DNA from 2 places in the Aquitalea sp. FG25 genome. Region 2 is predicted to be linked to the other one. Evidence: predicted binding sites of a transcription regulator. Region 2 holds the regulator's gene; the other holds the start of a gene.
What was found. Region 2 encodes sigma-54, which starts transcription at its own class of promoters, with help from an activator protein. Its sites were predicted from a motif close to CTGGCACGCTTCATGCTT; they were not measured.

Region 1: a site for sigma-54 is predicted at 5,518-5,535, ahead of ACODR9_RS08480 (nitrate/nitrite transporter). Genes of this name have one in related genera too.

The regions. Positions count from the first base shown of each region.
Region 1 is NZ_JBMDJV010000007.1:126,405-134,124, reverse strand. It holds gene ACODR9_RS08495 (nitrate reductase) at 1-1,285, opposite strand, end outside; gene nirD (nitrite reductase small subunit NirD) at 1,334-1,651, opposite strand; gene nirB (nitrite reductase large subunit NirB) at 1,664-4,114, opposite strand; gene ACODR9_RS08480 (nitrate/nitrite transporter) at 4,139-5,341, opposite strand; gene ACODR9_RS08475 (CmpA/NrtA family ABC transporter substrate-binding protein) at 5,594-6,697, opposite strand; gene ACODR9_RS08470 (ANTAR domain-containing response regulator) at 6,707-7,297, opposite strand; gene ACODR9_RS08465 ((R)-mandelonitrile lyase) at 7,448-7,720, opposite strand, start outside.
Region 2 is NZ_JBMDJV010000023.1:29,002-36,721, forward strand. It holds gene hprK (HPr(Ser) kinase/phosphatase) at 1-895, opposite strand, end outside; gene ptsN (PTS IIA-like nitrogen regulatory protein PtsN) at 888-1,352, opposite strand; gene hpf (ribosome hibernation-promoting factor, HPF/YfiA family) at 1,474-1,797, opposite strand; gene ACODR9_RS18520 (RNA polymerase factor sigma-54) at 1,869-3,290, opposite strand; gene lptB (LPS export ABC transporter ATP-binding protein) at 3,294-4,025, opposite strand; gene lptA (lipopolysaccharide transport periplasmic protein LptA) at 4,022-4,576, opposite strand; gene lptC (LPS export ABC transporter periplasmic protein LptC) at 4,566-5,126, opposite strand; gene ACODR9_RS18540 (KdsC family phosphatase) at 5,123-5,647, opposite strand; gene ACODR9_RS18545 (KpsF/GutQ family sugar-phosphate isomerase) at 5,666-6,646, opposite strand; gene ACODR9_RS18550 (monovalent cation:proton antiporter family protein) at 6,862-7,720, shown strand, end outside.

The sequences.
Region 1 (7,720 bases), on a different contig from region 2:
CCACCAGCTCGGCCTGCGCCAGTGCTGCGCGCACCTGCGGCAGATTGGGCAGCGAGTGCGCCGGGTTGCTGCAGGCAATCCAGATGGCCTTGATACGCCCCTGCTGCAGCGCTTCGAACATGGCAATAGCGGGCAAGCCGGGCGTGGCCGACAGGCGCTCGGCTGGCACGCCCCAGTGGGCGGCTACTTCTGCGCGGTGTTCGACATTGTCGATATCGCGATGCGCCGCCAGCATGGTGGCCATGCCGCCCACCTCGCGCCCGCCCATGGCATTGGGCTGGCCGGTGAGCGAAAACGGCCCGGCACCGGGCTTGCCGATCTGCCCTGTCGCCAGATGCAGATTGATCAGCGCCAGGTTCTTGTCAGTGCCGTGCCTGGACTGGTTCAGCCCCATGCAGTACAGCGACAGGCTGGCCGGGCTGTGGCCAAACCACTCGGCGGCCTGGATCAGGTCTTCCTCGCGGATGCCGCAGATTTCCGCCGCCATTTTGGGCGTGGTGTTGCGCACCATCTGCTTGAGTTCGGCAAAGCCTGCGGTGTGGGCGCTGATGTAATCCTCGGCCACCAGCCCTTCCCAGATCAGGTGATGCAGCATGCCGTTGAACAGCGCCACATCGGTGCCGGGCTGAATCTGCAAGTGCAGGTCGGCCATGGCGGCAGTGTCGGTGCGGCGCGGGTCGATGACAATCCAGCGCGTGTCAGGCCGTGCGGCGCGTGCTTCTTCCAGACGGCGCAGCAGTACCGGATGGGCATAGGCCAGATTGCTACCGGCAAACAGCACGCAGTCGGCCTGTTCCAGATCGGCATAACAGGTGGGCGGGCCATCGGCCCCGAAAGCCTTTTTATAGGCGGTGACGGCGCTGGACATGCACAGGCGGGAATTGGTGTCGATATTGTTGGTCCCCACCACGCCCTTGGCCAGCTTGTTGAACAAATAGTAGTCCTCGGTCAGCAACTGGCCGGACACGTAAAAAGCCACCGCGTCCGGCCCGTGCTGCTGGATGATGCGGGCAAAACCTTCCGCCACGCTGTCCAGCGCACAGTCCCAGTCGACGCGCTGGCGCGGCGCATCGCGGGTGGGCCGCATTTCCGGGTACAGTGCGCGGCCACTGTCGCTGGCGGCGCTGGCCGCCAGATTCAGCCCCTTGCTGCACATCCGGCCAAAATTGGCCGGATGCTCAGGGTCGCCGCGCACACCGGTAATGCGTCCATCTTCGCTGGCAATCAGCACGCCACAGCCTGTGCCGCAATAGCAGCAGGTGGAGCGGGTTTCAGTTTTGCCCATTTTGCCCATCCTTTTCTGATGACAAGGTCCCGTTGCAATCCACCTTGTTCATAACGCCAGCAGCACCATGCCCTGTTCCAGCTTCACCGGAAAATGACGGGCGCAGCCTTCATCCGGCGCACGTGCTGCCCCGGTGGCCAAATCAATCTGCCAACTGTGCAGCGGGCAGGTGACGCCGTGGCCGTGCACGATGCCCTGGCTAAGCGGCCCGCCCTTGTGCGGACAACGGTCCAGCAAGGCAAATACCTGGTCGTCGTGGGTGCGAAACACCGCCACATTGCCGCTGGCGCGTTCCACCACCCGGCTGCCTTGCGGCGGAATGTCAGTCAGGGCGCAGATGTGTACCCAGTGTTGGCTGTCTGTCATGGTGTGCGCTCCTCAGGCGTGCAGCTTGATCGGGATGAATTCGTTTTTCTGCGCCCCGGCAATGCGCGCCGCCCATGGGTCGGGCAGACCTTGCAGGGAAAACAGCAAGCGCTGGTACAAGGCCTGGCGGTTGGCGGCATCGGCCACCACCTTAGCCTTGATATATTCCAGGCCGACACGGGCGATGTAATGCACGCTGCGGTCCAGGTAGTAGGCTTCCTCGCGGTACAGCTGCAAAAAGGCCCCGCTGTATTCCTTTACTTCCTCGGCGGTTTTTACCTTGCACAGAAACTGCGCCACTTCGGTCTTGATGCCGCCGTTGCCGCCGACATACAGCTCCCAGCCGGAATCCACCGCAATCACCCCCACGTCCTTGATGCCTGCCTCGGCACAGTTACGCGGGCAGCCGGACACCGCCAGTTTCACCTTGTGCGGCGACCACATATTGGCCAGCATGGTTTCCAGATCAATGCCCATCTGGGTGCTGTTCTGGGTGCCAAAGCGGCAGAACTCGCTGCCAACGCAGGTTTTCACCGTGCGGATGGATTTGCCGTAAGCGTGGCCGGACTGCATGCCCAGGTCCTGCCAGACATTGACCAGGTCTTCCTTTTTCACCCCCAGCAGGTCGATACGCTGGCCGCCGGTGACTTTCACCATCGGCACCTGGTATTTGTCGGCCACGTCGGCAATGCGGCGCAGCTCGCTGGCGGTGGTAACGCCGCCTTTCATTTGCGGAATCACCGAGAAGGTGCCGTCCTTCTGGATATTGGCGTGCACCCGCTCGTTGACGAAGCGGCTTTGCGGGTCGTCCACCGCCTCGTGCGGCCAGCTGGACAACAGGTAGTAGTTGATGGCCGGGCGGCAGGTGGCACAGCCGTTGGGGGTGCGCCATTCCAGAAAGTGGAATACCTCGGCATGAGTCAGCAGGTGCTGTTCGCGGATAGCCTTGCGCACTTCGCCATGGCTACGTTCGGTACAGCCGCACACGGCCTTGGTTTTGGGCGTTTCCTGGAAATCCGTCCCCACCACGCTCATCAGAATCTGCTCCACCAGCCCGGAGCAGGAGCCACAGGAGCTGGCCGCCTTGGTGTGCTTTTTCACCTCGTCCAGGGTAAACAGGCCCTTGTCCTTGATGGTTTTGACGATGCTGCCCTTGCACACGCCGTTGCAGCCGCACACTTCGTCGCTGTCCTTCATCCCGGCGGCCTTGCTTTGGCCCTGCACACCGGAATCGCCAATGGTGGATTCGCCAAACATCAGCGTGTCACGCAACTCGGCCACTGAACGGCCCTCGCGCAGCAGCTTGAAATACCAGGCGCCGTCGGCGGTGTCGCCATACAGGCAGACCCCGGCCAGCTTGTCGTCCTTGAGCACCAGCTTTTTATACACGCCGCCAGCCGGGTCGGACAGCACGATGTCTTCCATGCCCTCGCCGCCCATGAAGTCGCCAGCCGAGAACAAATCAATCCCGGTGACTTTCAGCTTGGTGGACAGCACCGAGCCCTGATAGCGGCCAATGCCCAGTTGGGCCAGATGGTTGGCGCATACCTTGGCCTGCTCAAACAGCGGGGCTACCAGACCGTAGGCCACGCCACGATGGCTGACGCACTCACCCACCGCATATACACGCGGGTCGTAGGTTTGCAGGGCATCGCTCACCACGATGCCGCGCTCGCAATGCAGGCCGCAGGATTCCGCCAGCGCAGTATTGGGGCGAATGCCCACCGCCATTACCACCAGTTGCGCTGCTACCTGCTCGCCATCGCTGAAACGCACCCCGGCCACGCCGCCCGCACCGTCATCCAGAATGGCGGCGGTCTGCTTGCCCAGCAAAAAGCCGATGCCGCGTTCCTCCAGCGCCCGGCGCAGCAAGTCTCCGGCCACATCGTCCAGCTGGCGGTCCAGCAGCCAGTCGCCCAGATGCACCACCGTCACCTCCATGCCGCGCAGCTTCAGGCCGTTGGCGGCTTCCAGCCCCAGCAGGCCACCGCCAATCACCACCGCCTGACGCTTGGTCTTGGCGGCTTCCATCATCAGTTCGGTATCACGGATGTCGCGGTAGCTGATCACCCCGTCCAGTTCCTTGCCCGGCACCGGCAGCATGAAAGGCGTGGAGCCGGTGGCCAGCAGCAGGCGGTCGTAAGCCGCTTCGGTGCCATCCTCGGCGATGACTTTGCGGCGCACCCGGTCGATGGTGGCCACATTCTTGCCCATGTGCAGGGTGATGCCGTGTTCGGCATACCACTGCTCGCTGTTGAGAATGATGTCTTTGAAGTCCTGTTCCCCGGCCAATACCGGCGACAGCAGGATGCGGTTGTAGTTGGGGTGCGGCTCGGCACCAAACACAGTGATGTCATACAAGTCCGGTGCCAGGCCCAGCAACTCTTCCACGGTGCGGATACCAGCCATGCCGTTGCCCACCACCACCAGCTTTTGCCGGGTTTTGCCCTGCAGTTCTGCCATGTCCATCATGCTCTCCTTTGCTTCTTAGACGCGGGCTGCGGCAACGGTCCAGCCACTGCGCCAGCGTTGTTTCACCCCAGCCAGGCTCAACCAGGCCAGGCAGCACAGGCAGGCAAACAGCCACAGGCCAGCGGCATAGCCACCGGTAGCCTGCTTGATGGCACCCAGGCTGGCGGCCAGGGCAAAACCGCCCACCCCGCCCGCCATACCCACCAGGCCGGTCATCACGCCGATTTCCTTGCCAAAGCGCTGCGGCACCAGTTGAAACACCGCGCCGTTACCGGCACCCAGGCACAGCATGGCCAGGATGAACAGCACCAGCGCCACCGAAGAACCACCCACATTGAAACCGGCTGCGCCAATCAGCAGCGCGCAGCACAGGTACACCGCCAGCAGCGAGCGGGTACCACCCAGACGGTCGGCCAGCATGCCGCCCAGCGGACGCATCACCGAACCGGCAAACACACAGGCGGCGGTATACATGCCTGCGGTTTTGGCATCAAAAGCGAATTGGTCGTGGAAGTAGCCCGGCAGCGCGCTGGCAAAGCCGGAGAAGCCGCCAAAGGTCATCGAATAGAAAAACATGAACCACCAGGCGTCTTTTTCCTTCAACACGGCCAGATAGTCGGCCAGCTTCTTGGCCGGTGGCGCATTCGGTGCGTCCTTGGCACAGCAGGTGAAGATAGCCAGCGCAGCAATGAGCGGAATGCAGGCCAGGCCGAACACGTTTTGCCAGCCAAAGGCCAGCGCCAGCGCCGGGGCAAACAAGGCGGCCAGCACGGTGCCGGAGTTCCCCGCCCCGGCAATACCCATGGCCGTGCCCTGATGCTGCGGCGGATACCAGCGCGAAGCCAGCGGCAGCGACACCGCAAACGAGGCCCCGGCCACGCCCAGGAACAGGCCCAGCAGCAGCGCACCGCCCAGGCTGGCAATGCCGATCTGCCAGGCCCCCAGCAAGGCGGCAATCACGATCAGCTGGCCGATGATGCCGGCTCCGCGTGCGCCGATGCGGTCCACCAGCACGCCCATCAGCAGGCGCAGGATGGCCCCGGCCAGAATCGGCGTGGCTACCATCAGGCCGCGCTGCTGGGTGGACAGGTGCAGTGCGCTGGCAATAGGCACCTGCAAGGGCCCCAGCAGATACCACACCATGAAACTGAGGTCGAAATACAGAAAGGCTGAAAACAGGGTGGGCTTGTGTCCGGCTTGCCAGAAAGTGCGGTCCATGTAGTGCTCCTGTCGGGGAAGCGAGCTTCCCGCCAAATGGCCAAAACAAAAACGGCGTCCTCCCTGATGGTGAAATCAGGAGAGGACGCCGTTGTCCGTGTCGGTAGCGGCCGCCGTTGGCCACTGCCGTGATGTCTGGTGCAGTGGCACGCCATTGCGCCGCTGCGAGGTAATCATTGCAAATAGCGTGCCAGCTGCAAAAAGCCTGTTAGCGACCGGATTACGCTGTTTTTAGCCCTATGTTGCACCGCATCAGTGCGTAAAATTCAGCATCGCACCGACAATGGGCGCGGCATCGGCGGGTGCTGGCCAGTGGCAGCCGTCCATCAGTACGCTGTGGCGGCCAGCCGGGACGGGCAGCGGCAGGCCGCAGTTTCTGGCCGCCTGCTCGTACAGCGCGGTCTGGTTGACTGCGGCCACCACTGCTTGCTCGCCATCGCCCTGCCACATGCCCCAGCGGCGGTATTGCTGCAGAAACCACAAGCCATCCGACAGATAGGGGTAATTGACCTGGCCATCAGCGCAAAAGCGCAGCGGGCTGACATCAGTGCTTTCCCAATGCTGCAGAATCAGCTCCGCCGGCATGGCCAGATAGTCGTCTTCCGCCAGCCAGGCGGCGGCCTGGGCATGGTTTTCCGGCTGGTCCAGCCAGTGGCTGGCCAATAACAGCGCCTGCACCATACGCCCGGCCAGATCCGGCTGCTGCTGCGCCAGCTCGCGACGGCAGGCCAGCACTTTCTCCGGATGATCCGGCCAGATGGCGGCGCTGTCAGCCACCAGGCTGGCCACGCCGTGCTGCTGTGCCAGCGCATGCCAGGGCTGGCCAGCACAAAAGCCATCCAGCATGCCGCCCTGCATCGCATCGCCCATCTGTGCCGGGGGAATTACCACACAGCGGGCGTCACGCAAGGGGTGTATGCCCTGCGCCGCCAGCCAGTAGTACAGCCACATGGCATGGGTGCCGGTGGGAAAGGTATGCGCCAGCGTCAGTGGACGGCCCAGTTGCTGGCTGATCTGGCTCAGGCTGGTGCCCTGGCGGTATTGCTGCGCCAGGGCTGGAGCCAGGCTGATGCCCTGCCCGTTCTGGTTCAGCGTCATCAGGATGGCCATATCGCATTGCGGGCTGCCCATGCCCAGTTGCATGCCATACACCAGGCAATACAAGGCATGCGCGGCATCCAGCTGCCCGCTGCTCAGCTTGTCGCGCACGGCAGACCAGGACGGCTGGCGCTGCAGGCAAAACTGCAGGCCCAGCTCCCGGTCCAGCCCCAGCTTGTGGGCAGCCACCAGTGCGGCGCAGTCTGTCAGGGCCACAAAGCCCAGCTTGAGTTTGTACGGGGATGCAGGAGCAGTCATGAAAGGCTTTCAGCCCAGCAACTTGCTGGAATTGATCAATTGGCGGGACAGTTCGGCCAGGCGCAGGCCGCTTTGCATGGCCTGGCTGCGCAGCAGCGCATAGGCTTCGGCTTCGGACAACTGGCGGCGCTCCATCAGGATGCCCTTGGCACGTTCGATCAGCTTGCGGTCGGCCAGTTGTTCTTCCACCTCGGCCAGCCGTTTTTTCAGCCGCGCGTCTTCTTCAAACTTCACCCGCGCCATGTCGATGATGGGGGCCAGCCGGCTGGCGGCCACCTGGTCCACCACATAGGCGGTAACCCCGGCGCTGACCGCAGCCTGAATGGTGCTCAGGCCGCCCTGTTCGGCAAACATCACCACCGGGCGCGGTGCGGCATGGCCCATCAGTGCCAGTTGTTCCAGCGTGTCACGCGAGGGGGATTCGGTATCGATGATGATGATGTCCGGTGCCTGGCTGTCCACCAGTTGCAGCAGCTCGGCTGCACCCTGGGCCTGGGCAATCACCAGATAGCCCGCCGCCGTCAGCGCCGCATGCAGCTGTGCCATCGGGCGGTCGGTATCGTTGACCAGCAGCAGTCGTAATGGAGTGGAAGCAGTCATGGCAGCATCTGGAAGTGGTTGCCATCAACAAGTGCAATATTCGTGCCTGCACATGCCAGCGCATCGTGGCGATAGCGCTGGGCGCGGACAAGCGGCGAATCGCCAAGGCTGCCGCGCAAGCGGGTAAGGATGCCGCTTATGGGGTGGTTTTTACGACAGCGTCGCTGGCTGCGCTTGCTGATACTGGCTGTCACTGACCGGTTCCGCCCAGTGGGCGGCAACACCGTTTTCCTGCTCCTGAATCGCAATATGCGTCATGGCGGTGCTGGTGGTGGCACCATGCCAGTGTTTGAGGCCAGCAGGTATCCATACCACATCACCGGGCCGGATGATCTGAACCTCTCCACCCCAGCGGCAGATCAGGCCACAGCCGGCAGTCACCAGCAAGGTCTGTCCCCGTGGGTGGGTGTGCCAGGCAGTACG
Region 2 (7,720 bases):
CACGGGTGCTGTCGATGCCGCGCAGCTGCAAGATGTAGTTGCGCACTGCAGCTTCAACCAGAACCGCCAAGTTGCGGCCAGCAGCAACCGGCAATACCACCTTGCGCACAGTGACGCCGATGATGTCCTGGGTTTCCGACTGGATATTCAGCCGGTCCAGTGCCTGCATTGCCTGATCGTTGGCCTTGACCAAGTGAATAATCAGTTTTAGCACTTTTTTCGGGCGAACTGCAGTTTCACCGAATATGGTGCGGATGTTCAGAATGCCCAGGCCACGCACTTCCAGAAAGTCGCGTAGTAGCGGCGGGCAGCGGCCTTCCAGGGTTTCCGGGCCGATGCGATAGAGTTCAACGGCATCATCCGCCACCATGCCATGGCCACGGGAAATCAGCTCCAGTGCCAGCTCGCTCTTGCCCATGGCCGAGTCACCCATAATCAGCACGCCGATTTCCAGCACATCGAGAAAAACCCCGTGCAGTACGGTGGATACCGCCAGCGCGCGGGCCAGATAGATGCGCAGCACATCCATCAGGTAGGGGCTTTCCAGCGGTGTGCTCATCAGCGGCACATTATGGGTGTGACAGTAATCGCGCAGCAGCTTGGGTACTTGCTGGCCATTGGCCACCATTACCACCGACATGGTCTTGTGGAACAGCTGGTCCAGCGCCGTCTTGGCCGCTGACTGTTCCAGCCGGTTCAGGTAATCGACCTCAGCCAGGCCCAGAACCTGGACCCGGTTGGGGTGGATGAAGTTGAGGTGGCCTACCAGCGCCAGCGTTGGGCGTTGTTCGTCATTGCCGATGGGGCTGTCCGCGCCGCCGGTTCCTGCAACCCAGGTCAGGTTAAGCTTTTGCTGATTGTCCTGATACAACCGGCGCACGGTAATGCTAGGCATTGTTGGTATTCCATCCGGTAAGCAGCTGGTACAGATCGGCACGCGATGGCGCACTCAGCAGTTGCTCACGCAATTGTTTGCTGGAGAAAAGCTGGGCCAGTTCGGACAGAACCTGCAGGTGCAGATCAGTTGCCTGCTCCGGAACCAGCAGCACAAACAGGCTTTGCACGGGCTTGCCGTCCGGGGCGTCGAAAGGAATGGGGTTTTTCAGGCGGATGAAGACGCCTGCGGCTTCCTTGAGCCCTCTCGCCCGGCCATGCGGAATCGCCACGCCTTGGCCCAGGCCGGTGGAACCCAGTTTTTCCCTGGCGAACAGGCAGTCGAAAATTTCACTGCGCGCAATGCCGTGGGTATTTTCGATAAGGAGGCCCACCTGCTCGAAGACACGTTTCTTGCTGGCGACATCCAGGTCCGGAAGAATGTGGTCCTGTGTCAGGATTTTGCCAATCAGGCTCATAGGAATGTATGCACACGGCGACAAAAACTGGCCAATTCTACGTTGCCTTCAGCAAAATGAAAAAGGCTCCGTGCAAATAAAAACGGGAACCCGTTGGGTTCCCGCATCGTAGGTCAGGTGATTACAGGGATGCTTCCGGCTGAACTTGCGGCGTTACGCGATGTTCGCTCTGTTTTTCCTTGTGCTTGAGTACCTGTCGATCCAGCTTGTCCATCAGCGCATCGATGGCAGCGTACATGTCGGAGTCGGTGGCTTCTACGTGGATATCCTTGCCGGAAAGGTGAACGTTGACTTCTGCTTTCTGCACCAGCTTGTCCACCGACAGGGTGACGGTGACGTCGATCACGTGATCGACGTGGCGGGTGATACGTTCCAGCTTGCTTTCCAGAAATTCACGGATTGCCGGGGTTACTTCGAGGTGGAGACCGGTTACTTTGAGGTTCATACCCTAACTCCTTCTTGTGTTGACTGCCCGGTCGGGTCGGCCGGGCGAGCGGATATTCTTCAAGACACGCTTTACAGTGCCTTGCGCAGATTGACCGGCGGTATCTGCATAGCTTCACGATACTTCGCAACGGTGCGTCTTGCAACCTGTATCCCTTGCTTGCCCAGTTCGTCGGCAATGGCGCTGTCCGAAAGTGGCTTGGCGGTGTTCTCGCCATCGATCATGCGACGGATATGGGCCTTGATGGCTGTGGCTGAGCATTCGCCGCCGCTGTCGGTTTCCAGTGCACTGCCGAAAAAGTATTTCAGTTCGAACAGGCCGCGCGGGCAGAGCAGGTATTTCTGGGTGGTGACGCGTGACACTGTGGATTCATGCAATCCCAGCTCGTCTGCGATGTCGCGCAGGATGAGCGGGCGCATGGCCACTTCACCGTGTTCAAAGAACGCTTGTTGCCTTTCGACTATAGCTTCTGACACTTTCAGAATGGTGTCAAATCGTTGCTGGATGTTCTTGACCAGCCACTTCGCTTCTTGCAGGCGACCGGTCAGTTCACCTGCCGTACTGCGGTTTTCCGACAGCATCTGGGCGTACAGCTGATTGACGCGTAGTCGCGGTACGGCTCCGTTGTTGAGTTCTGCCACCCAGTGGCCCTTGCGCTTGCGTACGGTGACATCGGGAATGACATAGTGCACATCTTCACCGCCAAAACCGGCAGCGGGGTGGGGCGTTAGCCGGGAAATCAATTGCTGGGCCTGACGGATGGCTTCGTCATCTGCACCCAGTATGCGTTTGAGGCGGGTGTAGTCCCGATTGCCGAGCAAACTAAGGTGTTCTGCCACGATCTTGCGTGCCAGGGCATGGCCAGGCTCTTGCTGTGGCAGGCGTGCCAGCTGCAGACTCAGTGATTCGGCCAGGCTGCGCGCGGCAATGCCTGCTGGGTCGAATTGCTGCAGCAGGCGCAGGCCAACCATCAGTTCGTCGCTTTCCAGCTCCAGTTCTAGTGGCAGATTACTGGCCAGTTCTTCCAGGTCGATGGTGAGAAAACCGTTGTCGTCCAGTTCTTCAATCAGCAGCTGCACGATGGCCTGATCCCTGGTGGGCAGCGTCAGCTCTCCCAGCTGGGCCAGCAGGTGTTCGCGCAGGCTGACCGGGCAGGGGACATTCAGCATGGGGTCGAACTCATCGTCACCGTCGTTGCGTCGGCTGCCGCTGCCCCAGTCGGTCAGCTCGCCGCTGCTTTCGTTGTGGCTGTCATTGTCGCTGCTGTCCGATGCTGGCGTGGTTGATTCTTCGTTGCTGCTAGCGGATTCGGTGGCGGGGCCTTCTTGCGCGGGCAGGTCATCGCCGCGTTCCAGCATGGGGTTGTCCAGCAGGAAGCGTTCTACCTCGGTTTGCAGGTCGAGCGTGGACAGCTGCAGCAGCTTGATTGACTGTTGCAGTTGCGGGGTGAGGGTGAGTTGCTGTGAAACCCGGAGCTGTAATGATTGTTTCATGGTTTACAGGTGGAAGTGCTCGCCCAGGTACACCTGGCGCACTTTCTCGTTGTTGACCAGTTCTTCCGGTTCGCCGGATGCCAGTACCGAGCCATCGCTGATGATGTAAGCCCGGTCGCAGATACGCAGGGTTTCCCGGACGTTGTGGTCGGTGATCAGTACGCCGATGCCACGCTGTTGCAGGAAGGTGATGATTTTCTGGATGTCGATGACGGCGATCGGGTCAACGCCGGCAAAGGGTTCATCCAGCAGGATGAAGCGCGGACGGGTGGCCAGTACCCGGGCAATTTCCACCCGGCGGCGCTCGCCACCGGACAGAGATAGCGCATTGCTTTCCCGCAGGTGGGCGATGTTGAGGTCATCCAGCAGCAGGCTGAGCTCCTGCTCCAGCATGTCTCCTTTGTAACCGGCAATTTCCAGTACGGCGGTGATGTTTTCTTCCACCGTCATCTTGCGGAAGATGGAGGCTTCTTGCGGCAGGTAGCCAAGGCCAAGGCGGGCGCGCTGATGGATGGGCAGGTGGGTGATGCTGCTGCCATCCAGCGTGATTTCACCTTCATCGGCACCGATCAGCCCGACAATCATGTAAAAGCTGGTGGTTTTGCCGGCACCGTTGGGGCCAAGCAAACCGACGACTTCGCCGCTCTGAATCTGCAAGGCGACGTCTTTGACCACCGTACGTTTTTTGAAGCGCTTTTTCAGCCGCTCCACTTTAAGGATGCTGGGGCCAGTCATTGCGCACTTCCGTCGGTTTTTTTGGCGGCAGGGCTGTTGTCCCTGGGCTTGGGCTGGATGATGGCGGTGACGCGGCCACCATTGCTGCTGGCTCCGCTGCTGACGTCATACATCTCGGTTTCGGTGTTGTAGGTAATCACATTGCCGATGACCAGGTCGTTGCCGCGTTTGACGCGGGCGTTGCCGGTCAGTACTGCGGCGTGGGTGACGGTGTTGTAGTCCAGCTGGTTGGCCTGGCCTTCGATCCACTCGTTTTTGCCGTCCATTTTCTGGCGGAAGACCACCTGGCGGCCAGTGGCTTGCATGGTCTGGTTACCCTGCTTGTCCTGAGTGACGGTGGCGCGGTCGGCATTCAGCTTGAGTGTCCCCTGAATGATGATGACATTGCCTTGCCATACCGTGACGCCCTTGAGCTGATCGAGATTACCTCGGTCAGCGCTGATTTCGATGGGTTTATCGCGGTCAGCCTTTTCCGCATGGGCAGTCTGGAGAGCGCACAGGCCTAGCGCCAGCCAGGCCAGTCGGATGAAGCGGCGGCAGTTATTTTTCATAAGTGACCTTTGCATTGGACAGCAGTTGCAACTGGCCGGCCTGCTGTTCGTAGATGAAGCCGACGGCGCTGCCGGTCGACTTGCCGTAGTAGAAGTGGGTGAGGGCTGCAGACTGGGCGATATGGCGTACGGTGTCGATACGCATATTGCTGCTGAGTACACGGGTTTCCTGCTGCGTGCTGGTGGCAGGCTGGATCAGTGTGACTTTCTTGTCGAACAGCACCTGTTTGGTTTTGCTGTTGAACCGACCGCTCTCGCCGATGGCGTGATAGGCCAGTGCGCCGTTCTTGTAGCTTTGCAGGTCTGGTGCTTCGAAATACGATTCGGTGCGGTCAGGGTATTGCCACATGCGGCTGGCAATCAGCTTCTCCTGCAGCATTCCCTTGGGGTCGAAGCGGGTGGCCATGACGTTTTCGGCCACCACTTCCGGCTTGTTGGGGTCAAGTTCGCGTTTGTTGGGCTGCCAGCGTGACACGGCGTCCAGCCAGACGGTGAGCAGGCCGGTAATCAGCACCAGCAGGATGGGAAACAGACGGTGCGAACGGATCATGCCATGTACCGGGCCAGGATGGCGTCAAAGCTGCCCTGTGCCTGCATGATGAGCTCGGCCAGTTCGCGCACTGCGCCCTGCCCGCCGGGAAAACCGGTGACATAGTGCGCGTGCTGGCGCACCAGGGTGGGGGCGGCCGGCACGGCCACGGCCAGGCCGACGCGGCGCAGTACCGGCAGATCGATGAGGTCATCGCCGATGAAGGCGCATTCTTCCAGATTGACGGCGGCTTGTTCCAGCAGTTGGTTCAGGGCTTCTTGCTTGTTGTGGATGCCGCCGAAGTAGAAGTCGATGCCCAGTGCCTGGGCACGATGCTCTACGCAGCGGTCGGCGCGTCCGGAGATGATGGCCAGGCGTACGCCGGTGGATTGCAGCAGTTTCAGGCCAAGGCCGTCCTGCACGTAGAAGGATTTGCTCTCTTCGCCCTGGGCGTTGTAGTAGATACGGCCGTCGGTCAGGACGCCGTCCACGTCCATGATCAGCAGTTTGATCTTGCGGGCTTGTTCGGTGATGGCTTGCATGGGCTTCCTTGTTGGCGGCTAGACGACGCCGGCCTTGAGCAGGTCGTGCATGTGGATGGCACCGGCCAGTTTGCCGTCGGCATCCACCACCAAGAGGCTGGTGATGCGACGCTGCTCCATCAGATGAACCGCTTCGGTAGCCAGCTTGCTGTGCAGGATGGTTTGCGGGGCGGGGCTCATCACCTGATCGATGATCAGATCGTAGATATTGCCGGAATGTTCCAGCGTACGGCGCAGGTCGCCATCGGTATAGATGCCCTTGATGGCATTGTCTGCCGTGGCAATGGCTACCATGCCCAGTCGCTGGTGCGACATTTCCAGCAGCGCATCTTTCAGCGGTGTGCCGGGCAAGACGCGCGGCAGCTCGTCGCCGCTGTGCATCAGGTCTTTGACATGGACCAGCAGGCGACGCCCCAGGCTGCCACCGGGGTGGGACAGGGCAAAGTCTTCCGGGCCAAACTGGCGCGCATCCAGCAGGGTGACGGCCAGGGCGTCGCCCAGGGCAATCTGCACCGTGGTGCTGGTGGTGGGGGCCAGGCCCAGCGGGCAGGCTTCTTTTTCCACCTGGGTATCCAGCAGGATGTCGGCTTCGCGGCCCAGCGAGGATGCAGGATTACCCGTCATGCCGATCAGCACCAGCCCCTTGCGCTTGAGTGCGGGCAGCAGGGCAACCACTTCGCCCGATTCGCCGGAGTTGGACAGCGCAATCACCACGTCTTGCGCGGTAATCATGCCCAGATCGCCGTGAGCGGCTTCTGCCGGATGGACAAAAAAGGCCGGGCTGCCGGTGCTGGCCAGGGTGGCGGCAATCTTGCGGCCTACATGGCCGGATTTGCCCATGCCGGTAACGACGATGCGGCCGGTGCAGGCCAGAATGGCATCGACAGCGCGTAGAAAATCGCCATTCAGTCGACGGGACAGGGCCAGAATTGCATCCGCCTCGGTCTGCAGCACTTCACGCGCCAGATCGAGCCGGGAGCTTGTTTGAGCTTTTTCCATAGGGGAAAGTATATCAAAGGTTATAATCGCTTGAGGCAGAAGCTGGTGCATCTTTTGCTTGGTGTCTGATTTAGTGCGCCGTCTCCGGATGGCTTTTGCCCGCGTCCGGGTCATGCTTTATGCTGTCTGCTTGCTGCTGGCAGCTCATCTTTGCAGGTAACTGATGTTACCGTCATGTTGATTTTCCCGCGTTTACACAGGAGATTGTTGCGCTCATGCATTCGCTTGCCCCGATTGTGCTGGTTCTGCTGGCGGCCGTGTTGTCCGTTACCTTGTGCCGCAGCCTGCGCGTCCCGCCTATGCTGGGCTATCTGGTGGTGGGTTTCTTGGCCGGTCCTGGTGTGGCCAGCCTGATTCCCGAGGGGGAAGAGACGCAGTTTCTCGGTGAAATCGGCATCGTGTTCATGATGTTCTCCATTGGTCTGGAGTTTTCCTTGCCCAAGCTGCGGGCGATGCGGCATCTGGTATTTGGCTTGGGATTGGCACAGGTGGTGGTGACGCTGTCGCTGATTGCCCTGGTAATGGGCTGGCTGACCGGTTCTGCCTTGTCAGGTTTTGCCGTGGGCGGTGCGCTGGCCATGTCGTCCACCGCCATTGTCAGTAAATTGCTGACCGAGCGGCTGGAGCTCAACCTGCAGCATGGTCAGCTGGCCATCGGCGTGCTGTTGTTTCAGGACATTGCCGTGGTGCCGCTGCTGATCCTGCTGCCGGCCTTTGCCGGTGGTAGCGAGACCTTATGGATGGATCTGGGGCTGGCAGCGGTGAAAGTGGTGGTGGTGATGGCCCTGCTGCTGTTCTTTGGTCAGCGTCTGGTGCGGCCCTGGTTCCATCTGGTGGCGCGCCAGCGCTCGGGTGAGCTGTTCATGATCAATGTGCTGCTGATCACCCTGGGTGTGGCCTGGTTGACCGAGCTGTCCGGCCTGTCGCTGGCGCTGGGGGCGTTTGTGGCCGGCATGCTGATTTCCGAGACCGAATACCGTTATCAGGTGGAAGAGGACATCAAGCCCTTCCGCGACATCCTGCTGGGCTTCTTTTTTGTCACCGTGGGGATGCGCCTGCAGCTGTCGGTGCTGT